One region of the Paraburkholderia lebeckiae genome, then DNA from elsewhere that is predicted to be linked to it. Evidence: riboswitches for the same ligand, from Rfam matches in the RefSeq annotation. Region 1 holds a riboswitch; each other region holds the start of a gene.
The links. Region 1 has a riboswitch for cobalamin ahead of HDG39_RS19500 (TonB-dependent receptor domain-containing protein). Riboswitches for the same ligand answer to the same signal wherever they lie in the genome.
Positions count from the first base shown of each region.

Region 2: linked by a shared signal. The riboswitch ahead of HDG39_RS30885 (CbtB domain-containing protein) and the one ahead of HDG39_RS19500 (TonB-dependent receptor domain-containing protein) in region 1 are both predicted to bind cobalamin.
Region 3: linked by a shared signal. The riboswitch ahead of cobA (uroporphyrinogen-III C-methyltransferase) and the one ahead of HDG39_RS19500 (TonB-dependent receptor domain-containing protein) in region 1 are both predicted to bind cobalamin.

Region 1 covers NZ_JACHDK010000009.1:209,944-212,205, forward strand. The annotation lists gene HDG39_RS19495 (ATPase) at 1-285, opposite strand, end outside; cobalamin riboswitch at 506-770, shown strand; gene HDG39_RS19500 (TonB-dependent receptor domain-containing protein) at 860-2,262, shown strand, end outside.
Region 2 covers NZ_JACHDK010000028.1:62,171-64,432, forward strand. The annotation lists gene HDG39_RS30875 (hypothetical protein) at 1-286, shown strand, start outside; gene HDG39_RS30880 (histidine phosphatase family protein) at 299-919, opposite strand; cobalamin riboswitch at 1,000-1,134, shown strand; gene HDG39_RS30885 (CbtB domain-containing protein) at 1,186-1,407, shown strand; gene HDG39_RS30890 (CbtA family protein) at 1,419-2,159, shown strand.
Region 3 covers NZ_JACHDK010000011.1:195,176-197,437, reverse strand. The annotation lists cobalamin riboswitch at 170-447, opposite strand; cobalamin riboswitch at 528-787, shown strand; partial or broken gene cobA (uroporphyrinogen-III C-methyltransferase) at 983-1,720, shown strand; gene HDG39_RS35645 (cobalamin biosynthesis protein) at 1,736-2,230, shown strand; gene cobO (cob(I)yrinic acid a,c-diamide adenosyltransferase) at 2,227-2,262, shown strand, end outside.

The DNA of each region.
Region 1 (2,262 bases):
GAGCTGGTTATCCGGTTCGCTGCTCGCGCGTGCGCGCGGCAATTTTTCGAGAATCGCATTCAGGCGCACCTGAGCGTCGTCGATCTTGGCGGACAGCGCGTCGCGTTCCGCCTGCAGCGCGTCGCGCTCTTCGCGCAATTGCGCGAGTTCGGCATGCGTGGCTTGTACTTCGGCACGCGTTTGTGCGAGCTGCTCTTCGAGCGCGAGCCGCGCTTCGTTGTGGCGCTGGCTGATCGCAATCAGCTTGCCGATGTTCTGGGAGAGTGATTCGAGTTCGGTGAGCATGTGCTGCGTCCTCTAAAGACATCGCATTTTAGCGCGGAATATTACAGGTTCCGACAATTGTCTCGTTTCGAGACGTAACAGCATCGCTTCGTGCAGGTTCGTTGCGTGTCGTGTCGTCGACCATAAGATAAAAAACCGGTAATCCATCGGACAATAACCTGCATTCAACAGAACCGATGGCGCTCCGGTTGACCTTTCTTGACGCCCCGCGAGGCCGCTCGTAAACTTCCCGCACTCTGGTGCCCGCGCGCGCTTCTCGGCGCGCGCAGTTAAACGGGAAGCAGGGCGCGCGCGGAGCCAAAACCGGATGCGCGAACCTGCGCTGCCCCCGCAACGGTAAGCGACCGCATGTGATGTGCTCATGCAGGTCGGTCCTGATCGCAAGGTTGGAAGTTCAACGTGCGAGTGTGCCACTGCGCGTCACGCGTGGGAAGGCGGGATCGATGTGTCGTAGCCCGGATACCGGCCAGAAAAGAGGGACGTCCCCGCGAAAACGTTGAACAAGGGGACGCCTCGTGACGCGTCGGCCCGCGGGGAAGCAGGCCGCGCACGCTATCCACAGGAATGTCATCCCATGCTGTCCCCCATCGCCCGCGCAACGCTGCTCGCGTTCGCGAGCCTGCCGCTCGTCGTGCATGCGCAAAGCGCCGAGCCTGCGTCCGCGTCCGCGACGCCGCATTCGTCTTCATCGTCCGCCACGGATGCCACCGCCGCAAACGCTGCAATCGCTGCCAATGCCCCCTCCGCCGATGCGTCGGGCAACGTGCTGTCGCCGATCGTCGTGACCGCGCAACGCGGACCACAAGCGTTGCGCGATGCGATTCCGCAGACCACGCAGTTCGATCAGCAGGACATCGCCGACACGACCGCGACCGATCTGCCCGGCCTGCTGCAACTCGCGCCAGGCGCGCAAATCTCGCGCACGGGTGGCCCCGGTTCGACCACGAGCCTCTTTCTGCGCGGCGCATCGTCGACGCAATCGCTGCTGCTGATCGACGGCGTGCGCGTCGATTCGGTGAGCCTCGGCTCCGCTCAGCTCGCGCAGATTCCACTCGATCAGGTCGATCACGTCGAAGTGGTGAACGGCAACGTGTCGGCGTTGTATGGCTCGGGCGCGATCGGCGGCGTCGTGCAGGTGTTCACGAAAGACGGCGGTGATCATCCGCCGCGTTTCAATTTTTCGGTCGGCTACGGCAGCTATCACACGCAGACGCAAACGGCCGGCGTGAACGGCGCGCTCGATCAGGACGGGCGCACGACCTTCAACATCTCGCTCGCGCGCACGAAGGACGACGGCTTTTCGTCGCTCAATCCGCTCGAGGCGCCGGCCGCGAATCCGAACGCGAACGGCAATCTGAACGAGAGCATCAGCGCGTCGCTGCGTCACAAGTTCACCGACAGGTGGGACGCGGGCGTCAGCTACTTCCAGTCGAACAACGACAACAGCTACGACAATGCATACGGCGAGCCGACCGATCTGAACAATCTCTATAGCAAGGTGCGTCAGGTGTCGGTATTCGCGAACGGCAAGCTGACCGACTGGTGGACCACCCACGTCACGCTCGCCGAGGGCGACGACCGCAGCGTGTCGAACACCAATGGCATCTACAACGGCCGCTTCGATACCGACAATCGCCAGTACACGTGGCAGAACGATTTCGCGCTCGCCGCGAACCAGAAGCTGCAATTCGGCTACGAGCATCTCGACCAGACGCTCGACTCCGACACGTTCGCCGCGCCCGACCGTCACGTCGATTCGGTCTTCGCGGGCTACAGCGCGCGCTTCGGCCGCAACCAGATTCAGGCCAACGTGCGACGCGACCAGTACTCGGATTTCGGTGGAGCGAACAGTTACTATCTCGGCTACGGATTCGACATCACGTCGCGCTGGAAGGTAACCGCAAGCTATTCGGATGCGTTCCGCGCGCCGAGCTTCGACGATCTGTACTATCCGATCAGCGGCAACCCGTCGATCCA
Region 2 (2,262 bases), on a different contig from region 1:
CGACGACGGCAAAGGCGTTGCGCAACCTGATGGCGATGACGCGCAATGTTCGGCCGCGCATCGAAGTTTCCAGTGCACGTGGACGCCGCATCAGGCGGCGGGCTCGAACACGGATGCATTGGAAGCGGTCGCGGCCGACGTCGCGTCGTGCCTGCCCGATGCAACGCACGATCAGAATTCGCCGGGACGTCAGCACTTTTATCTCGGCGCGAAGGATCGACGCACCGAAATCACGCTGACGCCCGAGGGGTCCAACCGGTTGCGGCTCGTGGTGTCGGGCAGGTAGCGGGGGTGCCGTTCAGGCGGTGGCGGCCGGCCACCACGACCAGCCGCGTCGCGAGTGGCGTAATTCGACGACCGACAGCGGCGCGATCTCGATGCGACAGAACACGGCTGGCGATGCGCCGAGGGCGTGCACGATTGCCGCTCGCAGCAGAGTCGCGTGGGTGACTGCGACGATGGTTCGACCTTGCGCAGAGGCAGCGAAGCTTGCTTCGTTGACGGCATTGCATGAACGCACGTCTGCCTGCTGCGCGTCGAGCCACTCTCCAACCCGCTGCACGAGTTGACCGAACGATTCGCCGCCGGGCGGCGCGGCGTCGGGCTCGCGTGTCCAGGCGGCGAGTTCGCGGGGCGTTTCGTCGGCAATGTCCACGAGGCGCTGGCCGCGCCATTTGCCATAGTCGATATCCGCCAATGCGTCGGCAGGCGTGGCGCTCAGACCGAGCGCAGCGGCCGTTTCGCGCGCGCTGGCGGCGGGGCTGGTGAACACGGCGGCGTCGGCGGGAAGCGCGAGACGCGCGCGCGCCGCCTCGGCTTCGGCGCGACCGCGCGCGTCGAGCGGATCGTCGGCAGGGAAGCGGCCCGCGCGCTGCGCGGCCGTTGCCGCGTGGCTCACCAGTAATAGTCGCGTATCCATTCTTTGCGTTGGCGCTCCATTCGTACTTGCCTGCGTGGTTTCATCGGCGCGCGGCGCGCGTTGCGAGGTAGCCCTCGCCGTCACGGAAGCTGCAGTTTAGCGCGTAGAATAGTGGCGCTGCGAAGCACGGAAGCCGGTGAGAGCCCGGCGCGGTCGCGCCACTGTAATCGGCATTGCAATCCACAAGAGCCGAAAGCCAGACCTGAGCTTCGCACCATTCCTCTGCAATCGACTTTCGGGGCGCGTCACCCCAGGAGATGTCCATCATGACCGAAGCTGTTCTTGATCGCGCCGCGCAACCGGCGGCCCAGCCCACTCCCATTCCTTTGCGCGAACTGCTGCCGTGGGTCGTGTTCGGCGGCTTGCTGCTGTTGCTCGCGCTTTACTTCGTTGGTGCGGAACAGGGCGCGACGTCGCTCGTGCCCGGCATGTACGTGCATGAGTTCGTGCACGACGGCCGCCATCTGCTTGGCTTTCCCTGCCACTAACGGAGTTCGACATGGTAGGTAAATTGTTGGTGCGCGGGATGCTCGCGGGCATCGTCGCGGGCTTGCTCACGTTCGCGTTCGCGCGAATCGTCGGCGAACCACAGGTCGATCAGGCCATTTCATTCGAAGAAAAAGCGGCCGCCGCGCGCGGCGAGGCGCCCGAGCCCGAAATCGTGAGCCGTCAGACGCAGGCTGGCCTCGGCCTGCTGACTGGCGTGGTCACGTATGGCGCGGCATTTGGCGGCCTGTTCTCGTTGGTGTTTGCCTATGCGTATGGACGCGCGGGTACGTTGAGCGTGCGCGCGCTGTCCGCGTGGCTCGCGCTTGGCGCGTTCATCACGCTCGTGATCGTGCCGAATATCAAGTATCCGGCCAATCCGCCGTCGGTCGGTGATCCGGAGACGATCGGCACGCGCACGGGCCTGTTCTTTCTGACGATCGCGATTTCGCTCGCGACGATGGTGTTCTCGCTGAAGGTGCGGCGTCGCGCGGCGGCGAAGCTGGGTGCGTGGAACGGTTCGATCGTCGCAGGGCTCTTGTTCGTCGTGATCATCGCGGCCGTGCAACTGTCGATGCCGCTCATCAATGAAGTGCCGGCAGCGTTCCCGGCTGTGCTGCTGTGGAAGTTCCGCGTCGCGGCGATCGGCATGCAGGTGGTCATGTGGACGACGATCGGGCTGCTGTTCGGCGCGATGGTCGAGCGCAGCGCTTTTATGCGTACGAATGCGCGGGTGACGATGAAGTCCGCCTGATTGTGACGGTGACACGCGGCCGCGCAGGCGGCCATGTTTCGCGCGCAACGCGCGAGAATGGTTGTGGATCAAGTACTTGGCGCGGTTGTGGTGCGGTTATCCA
Region 3 (2,262 bases), on a different contig from region 1:
GCCGGAAAGTCCGCGCGTGGGTCCGCGTCGGCTGGCGAATGGAGCGAATGAAACACGCGCAGCAGTACCAGGATCACCAGACACGGGGACGAACGACGGCATTGCCGCGACAACGGAAATACAGAAAGCGGAACTGAGGTCATGAACGCGCCACCGCATCCCCGCGGCGGTCGTTCTGCTTCTTTGGGCCGGTATCCGGGCTGGCGAAAGCGCCGCTTCCCCTTCCCGGCCGAGTGGTTTCTCGTCCAGTGGTGAAATGTCCATGCGACCTTGCGCGCGGACATCGAAGCCGGCACTGCGGTGCCCGGCTATCAAGCCGGAACCGCTTTTCGCTTACCGTTGCGGGGACAGCACAGGTTAGCCGCTCCAGAGCAGGTGGCTCCCTGTTTCCCGTTTAACTGCATGCGCACGAGCGCGCACGCGAGCACCCAAAGTGCGTGCGAGTGTAGGCCCGCGGACATGCGCAGTCAAGGAACGCACAGAGCCGGAAAGCGCCGCCGTGGCTTATCCGGCAAGGCGCCATGTGCTATCGTATGCGCGCGTTTGGTGCCCGCACATGCGCTCGCGTGTGCAGTTAAACGGGAAACAGGCAGCGCCTCGCGCGTTCAACCTGTGCTGTCCCCGCAACGGTAAGCGACCTGCGGCGCGCGATTCGATTCGCCTTCGATTCCGACGTGCCGCGCATGCGTTTTTTGATGCCACTGTCCCGCGAATCCACCAACCGGGACGGGAAGGCGAAGCGCATGAGGCCGCCAGCCCGGATACCGGCCAGACGCGGAGGCGGTGTCGCATTGCATCCGTGCATCACGTGGCGCCGCCGGCCGCCGGAATCCGCGGGGAACGGATGTGAAGGCGTAGCAGCGCGGCATCGCGCGTGCCCGGATTCGCAGTTCCGCATGACCTCTATATTCACCGCCGCGCGCGCTGTCGCACGCCGCTTCTCTTCTTCCATCACCGCATGGCGCGCGCCATGCACGCCGCGATGACGCGCGCCTGGCTGATCGGCGCCGGTCCCGGCGACGTCGAACTGATGACGCTGAAGGCCACCCGCGCGCTCGCGCAGGCCGATGTCGTGCTCGTCGACGATCTGGTGAATCCAGACGTGCTGCAGTTCGCACGCGCCGACGCGCAAGTCGAGTACGTCGGCAAACGCGGCGGCCATCCGTCGACGCCGCAAGCCGACATCGTCGCGCAAATGCTCGGGCTTCTGCGCGCGGGGCGCAGCGTCGCGCGGCTCAAGGGCGGCGATCCGTTCGTGTTCGGCCGCGGCGGCGAAGAGTTGCAGGCGCTACGGGCCGCCGGTATCGAAGTCGACGTGATCAACGGCATCACGGCCGGCATCGCGGCGCCCGCGGCGCTCGGTATCGCGGTCACGCATCGTGCTCACTCGCAGGGCGTCGTGTTCGTCACCGGCCACGGCGCCGGCAGTGGCGAACCGGACTGGGCCGCGCTCGCCGCGACGCGCATGACGCTGGTGATCTACATGGGCATGCGCCGGCTCGGCGAGATCGCCCGCGCATTGCTCGCGGCCGGCATGTCCGCCGACACGCCGTGCGCGGCGATCGAGTCGGCGACGCGGCCTGAGCAGCGTCATGCGCTCGCGCCGCTTCGCGAGTTCGCCGAGGCGGTGGCGCGCGCGGGACTCGGCTCGCCGGCGATCGTCGTGATCGGCGGTGTGGCGTCGCTCGCACTGGCGCGTGATGCGGCCAAACGCGACGCCGGCTTTGCTCACGAACTGGCAGCGAGCGCGACGCGACACGGACTCGGACGCGCGATCAAAACGCTGAGCGTCGGCATCGGTTGCCGCTTGCACAGCGAAGCCGCTGAGATCGAAGCCGCGGTGCGCGCAGCGCTCGGATCGAATGCCTTCGAGCAGATCCACGCCATCGCGACGATCGACACCAAAGCCAACGAAGCAGGCCTGCTCGAATTCTGCTCGCGCCATCAACTGCCGCTGCAATTGTTCAGCCGCGAGCAGATCGCCGCGGTACCGGTCGCGTCGCCGTCGGCGGCGGCAAACGTGCATCTCGGCGTCGATGGTGTGTGCGAGCCGTGCGCGCTGCTGGCGGCAGCGGCGCCGGACTCCACCACAACCGCGCGAAACGCGCGTCTAATCGTACGCAAGACCGCGCACGCCGGCATCACGGTGGCGATCGCAGCGGCGAACAACGCTGCCCTTGGCGACGCGCCCCCATCCCATCCCGCCTCTCAAGACCAGGACCCTCGATGAAAACCGATCCGGAATCGCATCAACGCATGACC